Starkeya sp. ORNL1: one gene and its partners. The protein of the gene in region 3 binds, or shares a complex with, the protein of the main gene of each other region. Links are inferred from orthologs where the notes say so. Each region holds a gene or a part of one and is shown on either strand. Other genes may lie near its edges.

Region 1 (4,189 bases), 2.6 Mb from region 3 along the record:
GCATCATCCTGCGCGGGCGCGACGCGCCGATCATCGAGGGCTTCGTCGCGGTGATGGCGTCGGGCCGGCTGGTGGCGCTCGGCGAAGGGGAAGGCGGCGAAGTTCATCCGCGCCGCATCTTCCATTCGGGGGCGGTGGGGTGAATTCTTCATTTCCCTCTCCCGTTGGGGAGAGGGGGTTAGAATCGCATTGCATACACGCCGCTAGCCATACTGGCGTTTTCGTGTATGTTGCCCGCGCGTTGCGGACCTGCCGTCCGCGCGACCCTTAGCTATTTCGACCGTGCTGGACGACATCCCGGCCCGGCCGAAGCGCGGGGGCGAACGTGGCCCTAACGGGCGTTCGCTCATCTGAGACCCTGAACCAGAAAGGATGCCCGATGTCGATCACTGCCGAGCGCAAGCAGGCGCTCATCACCGAGTATGCTACCAAGCCGGGCGATACCGGCTCCGCCGAAGTCCAGGTTGCGATCCTCACCGAGCGCATTTCCAACCTGACCGAGCACTTCAAGGGCCACGCCAAGGACAACCATTCGCGCCGTGGCCTGCTCAAGATGGTTTCCGCGCGCCGCGGTCTCCTCGACTATCTCAAGAAGACCGAGGAAGCGCGCTACAAGAGCCTGATCGGGCGGCTGGGCATCCGCCGCTGATCATATTACCGGGCGGGCCGGGGGCAAAAGCCTCCGCCCGCCCGTATTGCATGGGCCTGAGGCCCACCTGATACGCGCATCGGATGGTCCGGTGCGCGAAGACCATACGAGCGGCGGGCATGGGGCTCGCCGCGTCCGATTAGAAGCGGCGGCCATGGCAGGATCGCCGGAGGCTGACACCCGGAACGCCCCGGACCATGCAGCCTCTCGCCGTCTTGCCCATGGCCTCCGCTTCGGAAAGCCAGAGACAGACATGTTCGACATTCACCGCGAGGAACTCGACTGGGGCGGGCGCACGCTCACCCTCGAGACCGGCAAGATGGCGCGCCAGGCGGATGGCGCCGTGCTCGCGAAATACGGCGACACCACCGTGCTCGCCACCGTGGTTTCGGCCAAGGCGCCGAAGGCGGGCCAGGACTTCTTCCCGCTCACCGTCAATTACCAGGAAAAGGCCTATGCTGCGGGGCGCATTCCCGGCGGCTATTTCAAGCGCGAAGGCCGGCCGTCGGAGAAGGAGACGCTGGTCTCCCGCCTGATCGACCGCCCGATCCGCCCGCTGTTCCCGGATGGGTACAAGAACGACACCCAGGTCGTCATCACCGTCCTCTCGCACGACCTCGAGAACGACCCCGACATCGTCTCCATGGTCGCCGCCTCCGCCGCGCTCACGCTCTCCGGCGTGCCCTTCATGGGCCCGGTCGGCGCCGCCCGGGTCGGCTTCATCGACAATGAGTATGTGCTGAACCCGACCGTCGACGAGTTGAAGGATTCGTCGCTGGAACTCGTGGTCGCCGGCACCGCCGACGCCGTGCTGATGGTCGAATCCGAAGCCAAGGAACTCCCCGAGGAGGTCATGCTCGGCTCGGTGATGTTCGGCCACCGCCACTTCCAGCCGGTGATCGACGCCATCATCCGTCTCGCCGAGAAGGCCGCCAAGGAGCCTCGCGACTTCCAGGCGCCGGATCATTCGGCGCTGGAGACCGAGCTGCGCGGCCTGATCGAGGCCGATCTGCGCGCCGCCTACAAGATCGCCCGCAAGCAGGATCGCTACGACGCCGTCGGCGCCGCCAAGGCCAAGGCCAAGGAGCACTACGCTGCGCTCGCCGCCGAGGGCAAGGATGTGCCGGACGGGCAGACCCTGTCCGAGGTGCTGAAGGAACTCGAAGCCAAGATCGTACGCTGGACCATCCTCGACGATGGGATCCGCATCGACGGCCGCGACACCAAGACCGTCCGCCCGATCGTGGCGGAAGCCGGCGTGCTGCCGCGCACCCACGGCTCGGCGCTGTTCACTCGCGGCGAGACGCAGGCCCTGGTGGTCGCCACTCTCGGCACCGGCGAGGACGAGCAGTTCATCGACAGCCTGGAAGGCACCTACAAGGAGCGCTTCCTGCTGCACTACAACTTCCCGCCCTTCTCGGTCGGCGAGACCGGCCGCATGGGCTCGCCCGGCCGCCGCGAAATCGGCCACGGCAAGCTCGCCTGGCGCGCCCTTCGCCCGGTGCTGCCGCCGCAGCACGAGTTCCCCTACACGCTGCGCGCGGTCTCGGAGATCCTGGAGTCGAACGGCTCCTCCTCCATGGCGACGGTCTGCGGCACCTCGCTGGCGCTGATGGATGCCGGCGTGCCGCTGCGCCGCCCGGTGGCGGGCATCGCAATGGGCCTCATCCTCGAGGGTGAGAAGTTCGCGGTGCTCTCCGACATCCTCGGCGACGAGGATCATCTCGGCGACATGGACTTCAAGGTTGCGGGCACCGACAAGGGCGTCACCGCGCTGCAGATGGACATCAAGATCGCCGGCATCACCGAAGAGATCATGAAGGTCGCCCTCACCCAGGCGAAGGACGGCCGCTTGCACATCCTCGGCGAGATGAGCAAGGCGCTGTCCGGCGCCCGCGCCGAGCTCGGCGAGCATGCCCCGCGCATCGAGGTGATCCAGATCCCGGTCGACAAGATCCGCGAAGTCATCGGGTCGGGCGGCAAGGTGATCCGCGAGATCGTCGAGAAGACCGGCGCCAAGATCAATATCGAGGACGACGGCACCGTGAAGGTGGCCTCGGCTTCGGGCGAGTCGATCAAGGCGGCACTGAACTGGATCAAGTCGATCGCCTCCGAGCCGGAGATCGGCCAGATCTATGACGGCACCGTCGTGAAGGTGGTCGATTTCGGCGCCTTCGTGAACTTCTTCGGCGCCAAGGATGGCCTGGTCCACATTTCGCAGCTCACCAAGGAGCGCGTGGGCAAGACCTCCGACGTCGTCAAGGAAGGCGACAAGGTGAAGGTGAAGCTGCTCGGCTTCGACGAGCGCGGCAAGACCCGCCTGTCGATGAAGGTCGTCGACCAGGAAACCGGCGAGGACCTCGAGGCCAAGACCAAGTCGGCGGAAGCCACCGAGGCCGGCGCCGCCGAGTAATCGGCATCGCAGCTACGGATTGAACGAGCGGGGCGCCTTCGGGCGCCCCGTTTCGTTTTGGTCGACATTTTGCGTGAACATCCTTCGAGGCTCGCTGCGCTCGCACCTCAGGATGAGGTGGTTTTCAGATGAACCTCATCCTGAGGTGCCCGGCGAAGCCGGGCCTCGAAGGATGCTCAAGCGGGGCGACGCTCTTTCGCATACCGCTTCCGCCGAAAGGCGGCTCGACAGGCCCCGACACTCATGATTAGAATAATTCTAATCTGAATGCCGTGAGCCTCGCTAATGAAGCGCCTTGCCGACCTCACCGAAGCGGAAGTCCTCGCCCTCGCCATCTCCAATGAGGAGGAGGACGCCCGCATCTATCTGCAGTTCGCCGGCCGGTTGAGGGCCGACTATCCCGCCTCGGCGGCGCTGTTCGAGCGCATGGCGGAGGAAGAGCACGGCCATCGCCACAGCCTGTTCGACCTCTATACGAGGAAGTTCGGCACCGAATTGCCCTACATCACACGGCAGGACGTGAAGGGCTTCTTCAAGCGCAATCCGATCTGGCTGCTCGACACGCTGCGCATCGACGCCGTGCGGCGGCAAGCCGAGTTCATGGAACTGGAGGCGGCGAGCTTCTACGCCAAGGCCGCCGAACGCGCCCATGACACCGATGTCCGCAAGCTGCTCGCCGACCTCGCCGAGGTGGAGAAGAAGCATGAGGACCTTGCGGCCCAGCTTGGCCAGCAGATCATCACCGGCGAGGTGAAGCGGGACGAGGACGCCACGGCGCATCGCCTCTTCGTCCTGCAGATCGTGCAGCCGGGGCTCGCCGGCCTGATCGACGGCTCGATCTCGACGCTGGCGCCGATCTTCGCCGCCGCCTTCGCCACGCAGAACAGCTGGGCCGCCTTCCTGGTCGGCCTCGCCGCTTCGCTCGGCGCCGGCATCAGCATGGGACTTACCGAGGCGCTGTCCGACGACGGCGAGATCACCGGCCGCGGCAGCCCGTGGCCGCGCGGCATCGCCTGCGGCGTCATGACGGCGGTGGGCGGGCTCGGCCACACGCTGCCCTATCTGATCCCGCATTTCTGGACGGCGACGGCGGTCGCCGGCGTGGTGGTCGCCTTCGAGCTCGCCGC
Region 2 (4,125 bases), 440 kb from region 3 along the record:
GAATGTGCCGACCTCGACCATTGCCCGCGACAGCCACGTCGTCATGCCGACGCTGGCCGGCCCGGAGATCGGCGTCGCCTCGACCAAGGCTTTCACCTGCCAGCTGGCGACGCTTGCCGCCATCGCCGTGGCGGCGGGCAGGGCGCGCGGTGTGCTCTCGGTCGCCGAGGAGCGCGAACTGGTGCATGCCCTCGTCGAGGTGCCGCGCCTGATGAGCGAGGCGCTCTCGCTCGGCCCGGAGATCGAGGTGCTGGCCCGCACCCTCATGAAGGCGAAGGACGTGCTCTATCTCGGCCGCGGCACCGCTTTCCCGCTGGCGCTGGAGGGTGCGCTGAAGCTGAAGGAGATCAGCTACATCCACGCCGAGGGCTACGCCGCCGGCGAGCTGAAGCACGGCCCGATCGCGCTGATCGACGAGAAGATGCCGGTCGTCGTGCTCGCCCCGCATGACGGTGTGTTCGAGAAGACCATGTCGAACGTGCAGGAAGTGGTGGCGCGCGGCGGACGTATCATCCTCATCACCGACGGCAACGGCTCGAAGGCCGCGGGCATCGGCACCGAGGCCACTCTGACGCTGCCGGAAATGCACCCGGCCATCGCGCCGCTGGTCTATGCCGTGCCGATCCAGCTGCTCGCCTATCACACCGCGGTGCACATGGGCACCGACGTCGACCAGCCGAGGAACCTGGCCAAATCCGTCACCGTCGAATAGGGGCGGCGGCTCAGCCGCGCCCCCGATAGGACGGCACGCCCTGGTCGGGCAGCCAGACGCCGTCAAGCGGCGCGCCGGTCTGCCAGAACACGTCGATCGGCATGCCGCCGCGCGGATACCAATAGCCGCCGATGCGCAGCCAGTGCGGCGCCAGCAGCTCGACCAGCTTCAGGCCGACATCCAGCGTACAGCCCTCATGGAAGGCGCCGTGGTTGCGGAAGCTGGTGAGGTACAGCTTCAGCGACTTCGATTCGACCAGCCAGTCCGCCGGCACATAGTCGATGACCAGATGGGCGAAATCCGGCTGTCCGGTCACCGGACACAGCGAGGTGAATTCCGGGCAGGTGAAGCGCGCGACATAGCGCGCCTGCGGGTGCGGGTTCGGCACGCGGTCGAGCACCGCTTCCTCGGGCGAGGCGGGGATCGCCACCGCGTGGCCGAGCTGGAGGGTGGTGTCGGTCATTGGATACTCCCTTACATGTGGGCGCGCGTGGCACCCCTTTCGCATGTCATATGGGTCGAGTAGAAGCGCCGACGAACGGCGAGCGAGGAACGGGGAATCCGATGACGGCCATTGTCGATATCGTTGCGCGTGAAATTCTGGACAGCCGGGGCAACCCGACCGTCGAGGTCGATGTGGTTCTGGAGGACGGCTCCGAGGGCCGCGCCGCGGTGCCGTCGGGCGCATCCACCGGCGCCCATGAGGCGGTCGAGCTGCGCGACGGCGACAAGGCGCGCTATCTCGGCAAGGGCGTGCAGAAGGCGGTCGCCGCGGTGAACGGCGAGATCTTCGACGCCATTGGCGGCATGGACGCCGAGGACCAGTCGGCGCTCGACAAGATCCTGATCGATCTCGACGGCACCCCGAACAAGGCCCGTCTCGGCGCCAACGCCATTCTCGGCGTCTCGCTGGCGCTCGCCAAGGCCGCCGCTTCCGCGCGCGACCTGCCGCTCTACCGCTATGTCGGCGGCGTCAATGCCCGCGTGCTGCCGGTGCCGATGATGAACATCGTCAATGGCGGCGCCCATGCCGACAATCCGATCGACTTCCAGGAGTTCATGATCCTGCCGGTCGGCGCGCCGACTTTTGCCGAGGGCCTGCGCACCGGCGCCGAGATCTTTCACACGCTGAAGAAGGCGCTGAAGGATGCCGGCCACAACACCAATGTCGGCGACGAGGGCGGCTTCGCCCCGAACCTGCCGTCGGCCGATGCCGCGCTCGCCTTCGTGGTGAAGGCCATCGAGACTGCTGGCTACAAGCCCGGCGAGGACGTGTTCATCGGCCTCGACTGCGCCTCGACCGAGTTCTTCAAGGACGGCAAGTACGATTATCACGGCGAGGGGACCGTCCGCGATATCGAGACCCAGGTGAAGTATCTCGCCGATCTCGTTGCCCGCTATCCGATCTGCACCATCGAAGACGGCATGGCCGAGGACGACTGGGCCGGCTGGAAGCTGCTCACCGACACCATCGGTTCCAAGTGCCAGCTGGTCGGCGACGATCTGTTCGTCACCAACGTCACGCGTCTGGAAGCCGGCATCAAGCAGGGCGTCGCCAATTCGATCCTGGTGAAGGTCAACCAGATCGGCTCGCTCACCGAGACGCTGGCCGCCGTCGAGATGGCGCACAAGGCCGGCTATACCGCGGTGATGTCGCACCGTTCCGGCGAGACCGAAGATTCGACCATCGCCGACCTCGCGGTGGCGACCAATTGCGGGCAGATCAAGACCGGCTCGCTGGCCCGCTCCGACCGCACCGCCAAGTACAACCAGCTGCTGCGCATCGAGCAGGAGCTGGGCACCCAGGCGCTCTATGCCGGCCGCTCGGCGATCAAGTCGCTGGGCTGAGGTCTACATTTTCGAAAGCGTCATCCCGGGCGGCCGCAGGCCGATCCGGGATCGCGAACGACCGGGATGGCTCTCTTGTGCCGCCCGGGAAAACGCGCACCGAACCTTCCCGCGATCCCGGCTCTGCGCACCTGCGGTGCTCCGGCCGGGATGACGGCCTCGGGTTGAAGAAGGGCAGGGACATGCGTGTTGCACTATGACGCGCGCGCCCATCACGGTTAACCGAGCCTCAACCGCACATGGTTAAGCTCGATTCCCATGATGACACGTACCCGCCGCCGCGCCATTTTCCAGACCATCGTGCTGCATCTCGGTGCGGCCGCGCTGATCGGCTACTTCGCCGTGCAGGGCTATAACGGCCAGTACGGCCTGATCGCCAAGCGCAACTTCGAACAGCAGCACACCGCGCTGAGCGAGGAACTCGACACGCTGCGTGCCCAGCGCGAGGCGCTGGAGTCGAAAGTTGGCCTGCTCGATCCAGCACGGATCGATGCCGATATCCTCGATGAGGAAGGCCGCTCGCTGCTCAATCTGATCAATCCCAAGGATCTCGTAATGCTTCGGCAAGGCCACTCAAGCGGCCGTCTGAACTAAGCTTTTTCGTGTCAATGACGCTTGCGCGACGTACCATTATAAACTCGACGTAAGTTAAATATCGACATTAACCGAAATCGAGTTTAAAAGCTGAAACCATTGCGTCTACAGCATGTTGTGCGCTGCACCATTGCATTGACGGCGTAGCGCGACGTTCTGACATAGGCTATGTAGCTTCTCAATTCGGAAACGAGCCGAGGAGGGGTCATGGCCGTCGCCGCTAAGAAAGCGCCTGCGAGGAACGTCGCCACCAGGAATTCCGCCAAGGGGCCAGCGAAGCCGGCAAGTGCCCGTTCGGCGGCACGCCGCTCCGACGAGCCGGCTGAATTCAGCAAGGAGCAGGAACTCGACGCCTATCGCCAGATGCTGGCGATCCGCCGCTTCGAGGAAAAGGCCGGCCAGATGTACGGCATGGGCCTGATCGGCGGCTTCTGCCACCTCTATATCGGTCAGGAAGCCGTCGTCGTCGGCATGCAGTTGGCACTGAAGCCCGGCGATCAGGTCATCACCGGCTATCGCGACCACGGCCACATGCTGGCCTGCGGCATGGACCCCAAGGGTGTCATGGCCGAGCTCACCGGCCGCCGCGGCGGCTATTCCAAGGGCAAGGGCGGCTCGATGCACATGTTTAGCATCGAGAAGGGCTTTTTCGGCGGCCACGGCATCGTCGGCGCCCAGGTATCGCTCGGCACCGGCCTCGCCTTCGCCAATCGCTACCGCGAGAATGGCGGGGTATGCCTGACCTATTTCGGCGACGGCGCCGCGAACCAGGGCCAGGTCTATGAGAGCTTCAACATGGCGGAGCTCTGGAAGCTCCCCGTGGTCTACATCATCGAGAACAACAAGTACGCCATGGGCACGTCGGTGAACCGCGCCTCGGCGCAGACCGACTTCTCCAAGCGCGGCGCCTCCTTCAACATTCCCGGCGAGCAGGTCGACGGCATGGATGTGCGGGCGGTGAAGGCCGCCGG
Region 3 (4,642 bases):
CCTGAAGCGGGGGTGACGGGCGCGGGCATCCTTCGAGGCTCGCTACGCTTGCACCTCAGGATGACCTTGTTCTCATAACCACGTCATCCTGAGGTGCCCGGCAAAGCCGGGCCTCGAAGGATATTCAAGCAGATCAATCCCTTGGCGCCGTTTCCGGACTCAATCCCTCAATTCCCGTCCTTGCATCCGGTCCACACGCTTGCCGCCTGCTCGGCGCTCATCTGCCCGCCGGCGGCGCCGGCGGCGGTGACGACCTGCTGCTGATTGAGACGACGCCGCGCGCCGAGTTCGACGGCATTGGCCATCCAGGCGGCACCGAGCGCCTCGATCTCCTGCGGGTCGATGCCGGTGCCGTCGCCGTTCTTGTGCAGTCGGGCGATAGCGCCGCCGCACTCGATGGCGCGGTCATAGTTCTTGTTGGTGACGACGATCGAACTGCGCGTGCCGGCGCCAAGATAGCCGGAATTGTCGGCGGTTCCCTTCGGAAACTGGGTCTGGCCCGCGCACCCGGCCAGAACAAGGGTAGCCAGAGCGAGGCACAGCGAGCGGGCACGACAGTTCGCGTCACGATAAGGCAAATCGATTCCTCCGGTTACGGAGGTATCGAAGCAGGCGGGATGGCCTGAGGCAACGAGGCCCCAAGCTCCTCCGCTTCAACATCCTTCGAGGTTCGCTGCGCGAGCACCTCAGGATGAGGTTGTTTGTGCAAGTACCACCTCATCCTGAGGTGCCCGGCCATGCCGGGCCTCGAAGGATGTTGAAGCAGGGGAAGCCCCGGCAGGCAGCGCGTCCGCGCCGCCCGCCGGGCATTCATCTCAGACGCCGAACAGCTTGCGCTGCCACCAACCGGTGCGGCGCGGGCGGTCATCCTGCTCCTGCGCCGCCGGTGCCTCGGGAGCTGCCGGGGCGGGCTCGGCGGCCTGGGGTTCCGGCGCCTCGTGTGACGCCGCGGGCTCGGGCGCGCTCTCCACCGGAGCAGGCGCCGGCTCGACCGGCGTCTCGACCGGCGTTTGCTGCGGCTCGACCGAGAGCGGCAGCGATTCCTGGGTCACCGAAGCGCTGGTGTCGGAGTTCAGCAGCGGCGCCGGTTCGCGCACCGTGGAACGGCGGCGACGCGGCGCCGGCTTGGCGTCCTCGACAGCGGGGGCAGGGGCCTCCGTCGCAGTAGCCTCCGATGCAGCAGGTGCCTCGCCCGAAGCTACGGCAGCGGCCGCTTCGGCCTCCGCCTTTGCACCGCGCGGGCGGCGCGTGGTGGCGCGGCGGGCGCGCTTGCGCGGCGCCCCCTCGACAGGAGCCTCTTCGGCGGACGTGGCCTCGGCAGGAGCCGCCTCGGCCGGCACCTCCGCGACAGGCGTCGTTTCGACAGGCGGAGCCTCGACCGGAGCCGGGGCCGATGCCTCGTCCGGCGTCGGCGCATAATAGTCCGGCTGCGGATCGGACGGCGGCACGAAGCTGGTGGTCAGCCCGGGTGCCGCCTCGTCGGCAGCCGGAGCGTCCGCGGTGACGCCGGACTCGATGCCCGCATCGGCATCGTCCTCGCCGTCATCATCATCCTCGCCATCATCGGCACCGCCAGCCTCGTATCCGTCCTGCTGGCCCTCGGAGCCGGGACGCTGGCCGTTCTCGCCGCCACCGCCACGCCGGCGCCGACGGCGCCGACGGCGGCGACGATTGGCGCCTTCGCCTTCCTCGCCCTCGCCACGCGGCTGGGGGGCGCCCTCGCGGGCCTCGGAAGCCGGCGCGGCAGCCTCGGCAACCACCACCTCGTCCTCGACCTCTTCGGCCTCGATGACCGGCTCTTCCTCTTCCTCGATCGCCTCGACCACGGCGACCGGCGCGCGCGGCATCGGGATCGGGTTCGGAACCGGTTCGCCGCGATCGATCGCGAATGGTGTGTAGCCGGCGAGCGTATTGTCCGCCGCCACCACGATGGCGACGCCGAAGCGCTCCTCAAGCTCGTGCAGATGCGCGCGCTTATGGTTCAGCACATAGATCGCGTTCTCGGCGCGGGTGCGCACGATGACGTTGTAGGCGTTGGACTTGAGCAAATAATCTTCCACCGCCCGCAGCAATTGCAGCGCGACCGAGGACACCGAGCGCACATGGCCGGTGCCGCCGCAATGCGGGCAGACTTCGGTGGAGCTTTCCAGCACGCCGGTGCGGATGCGCTGGCGGCTCATCTCCATCAGGCCGAAATGCGAAATGCGGCCGAGCTGGATGCGGGCGCGGTCGTTCTTCAGGCAATCCTTCAGCTTGCGCTCGACCGCCCGGTTGTTGCGCTTCTCGTCCATGTCGATGAAATCGATGACGATCAGCCCGGCAAGGTCGCGCAGGCGCAACTGGCGGGCGACTTCTTCAGCCGCCTCCAGGTTGGTCTTCAGCGCCGTGTCCTCGATATTGTGCTCGCGGGTCGAGCGGCCCGAGTTCACGTCGATGGAGACCAGCGCCTCGGTCGGATTGATGACGATGTAGCCGCCCGATCTCAACTGCACGATCGGCAGGAACATCGCGTCGAGCTGGCTCTCCACGCCGAAGCGGGCGAACACCGGCTGCGGGTCGCGATAGGGCTTCACATTCTTGGCATGGCTTGGCATGAGCATGCGCATGAAGTCTTTGGCCTCGCGATAGCCTTCATCGCCGGAGACCAGGACTTCCTCGATGTCCTTGTTGTAGAGGTCGCGGATCGAGCGCTTGACCAGCGAGCCTTCCTCATAGACCAGCGATGGCGCGGTCGAGGCCAGCGTCAGCTCGCGCACATTCTCCCAGAGCCGCAGCAGATACTCGAAGTCGCGCTTGATCTCGGTCTTGGTGCGGTTGGCACCGGCGGTGCGCAGGATGACGCCCATGCCCTCCGGCACGTCGAGGTCGGAGGCGACCTCCTTCAGCCGCTTGCGGTCCTCGGCCGAGGTGATCTTGCGGGAGATGCCGCCGCCGCGCGCGGTGTTGGGCATCAGCACCGAATAGCGGCCGGCGAGCGAGAGGTACGTGGTGAGCGCCGCGCCCTTGTTGCCGCGCTCTTCCTTGACCACCTGCACCAGCATGATCTGCCGGCGCTTGATGACTTCCTGGATCTTGTAGGAACGGGCGCGGCGCTGCGGGCCGCGCTCCGGGACCTCTTCCATGGCGTCGTCGGAGCCGACCTGCTCGACCACCTCTTCCTCGCCGGCGACTTCCTCGACCCCGCCGCCGCCTTCATCGTCGGAGGACGGCTTGTGGCGCGAGGGACGCGGACGGGGGGCCTCGTTCTCGGTCTCGCCGGCAGCCTCGGCGGCTTCCGAAACTTCGCCGTCGCCGGGGTCCGTGCCTTCGGGCGATTCCGAGACGCTTTCATCGCCGTCGCTGCGCTTCGGGCTGGCCGAGCGCTGGCGGCGCGGACGACCGCCGCGCGGCTTGTCCTCGTTCTCCTCCTCGGCGTCGCGGCGCTGCTGGCGCTCCTCCTCGGCAAGCAGCGCCTGCCGGTCGGCGACCGGGATCTGGTAATAGTCGGGATGGATCTCGCTGAAGGCGAGGAAGCCGTGGCGGTTGCCGCCATATTCGACGAAGGCGGCCTGCAGCGACGGCTCGACCCGCGTTACCTTCGCGAGATAGATGTTGCCGCGCAGCGGCTTGCGATTGGCGGCCTCGAAGTCGAACTCTTCGACCCGGCTGCCGCGCACCACCACAACCCGGGTCTCTTCCGGATGGGTGGCGTCGATGAGCATCTTGTTGGCCATGGAACTCTCATAAGCGGGCACGGTGGCGCGGATGCCGCGGAAAAAGCCGCGTCGCGCGAGATGTGCCCATAAGCGGTGACTGGAACCGGGAGAGGATGGCGCAATGCCTGACGAAATGTGCGCAGGCGGCGATGCGGAGCAGCCGTCCGGCAGTCGCGGAAGGCACGGCTCAGCCGGTCCTCTCGCTCAACTGCCCCGTGTGGCTGACGCCTCATATCGTACTGCCGTCCATCCTCGAACCGAACGCGGTAAGCCGCGATCGCTCGGACCCGGCCTCGGCATCTGGCGGCAATGCGCGCGGCACGCTTGAAGAACAGGCGTGCGACAGCTACGCCGGGTGCCCGGAAGAAGATGTCGGCGAACGGAGACCGACCGGAACCGGCGACCTGTGGAAGGCCGCGCTGCGCGTCGCCACGCTCCCGGAGGGGACCAGTCGTGGCGAGGGGCGGACCTATTCCATTCCTGGCGGTCGGTCCGCGCCGTCGGACCGCGAGAGCCGGACACCGATGGGGCGACCCGGAATGCGAACCATATGCGTGCTCTTAATAGCGGCATGCGTGCCGATTTGGCAAGGCATTGGAAACATGGGGCGTGCCCATTCGACAGGCATCCGGTGATGTAAGGCGTTGCATCGGCGACACGCCGCACGTCGAGCGGCACGGCCATGGTCAAGCTTCGGTTAACCCCGCCGGTCTATTCGGGTATGAGTTCGACTGGAGCATGTTCCGCAAAAGGTGGAAGACTTTTGCGATCAGAGCATGCTCCAGCGTTTCAACCGAGAGCGCTATCTCATCGCTCGGATGGTTCCATCCGAGCGGATAGGGCTCTTGGCGGTGGAGGCCGTGGCGGGAATGAACGGACGCAGGCGGGCAGGCGCGGCGGTGCTGGCGATTGCGGGTTTTCTCGCCGCCATGACGCCTTACGCCCTC

The links.
Region 1: the proteins of G3545_RS05735 (region 3) and pnp are in contact, whole or in part, in a cryo-EM structure (PDB 9QH0), measured with the Escherichia coli proteins. The link is inferred for Starkeya sp. ORNL1 from one-to-one orthologs.
Region 2: the proteins of G3545_RS05735 (region 3) and eno are in contact, whole or in part, in a solved structure (PDB 2FYM), measured with the Escherichia coli proteins. The link is inferred for Starkeya sp. ORNL1 from one-to-one orthologs.

The regions. Positions count from the first base shown.
Region 1 is NZ_CP048834.1:3,773,238-3,777,426, forward strand. Bases 510-3,482 are described here. They hold pnp (polyribonucleotide nucleotidyltransferase), read left to right. Parts: upstream 510-902; coding sequence 903-3,062; downstream 3,063-3,482. Other genes in these bases: rpsO (30S ribosomal protein S15), read left to right, coding at 510-649; mbfA (iron exporter MbfA), read left to right, coding at 3,348-3,482. Also shown: tRNA pseudouridine(55) synthase TruB, read left to right, coding at 1-143; more of rpsO, read left to right, coding at 326-509; more of mbfA, read left to right, coding at 3,483-4,189. UniProt on the Escherichia coli protein: Involved in mRNA degradation. Catalyzes the phosphorolysis of single-stranded polyribonucleotides processively in the 3'- to 5'-direction. Also involved, along with RNase II, in tRNA processing.
Region 2 is NZ_CP048834.1:734,215-738,339, reverse strand. What follows is about bases 510-3,418. They hold eno (phosphopyruvate hydratase), read left to right. Parts: upstream 510-1,276; coding sequence 1,277-2,560; downstream 2,561-3,418. Other genes in these bases: pdhA (pyruvate dehydrogenase (acetyl-transferring) E1 component subunit alpha), read left to right, coding at 3,362-3,418; G3545_RS03585 (septum formation initiator family protein), read left to right, coding at 2,822-3,154; queF (preQ(1) synthase), read right to left, coding at 723-1,175; glmS (glutamine--fructose-6-phosphate transaminase (isomerizing)), read left to right, coding at 510-712. Outside these bases: more of glmS, read left to right, coding at 1-509; more of pdhA, read left to right, coding at 3,419-4,125. UniProt on the Escherichia coli protein: Catalyzes the reversible conversion of 2-phosphoglycerate (2-PG) into phosphoenolpyruvate (PEP). It is essential for the degradation of carbohydrates via glycolysis.
Region 3 is NZ_CP048834.1:1,174,234-1,178,875, reverse strand. The notes cover bases 616-4,041. They hold G3545_RS05735 (ribonuclease E/G), read right to left. Parts: upstream 3,714-4,041; coding sequence 816-3,713; downstream 616-815. In the rest of the region: G3545_RS05745 (aminotransferase class I/II-fold pyridoxal phosphate-dependent enzyme), read left to right, coding at 1-16; G3545_RS05740 (hypothetical protein), read right to left, coding at 168-578. UniProt on the Escherichia coli protein: Endoribonuclease that plays a central role in RNA processing and decay. Required for the maturation of 5S and 16S rRNAs and the majority of tRNAs. Also involved in the degradation of most mRNAs.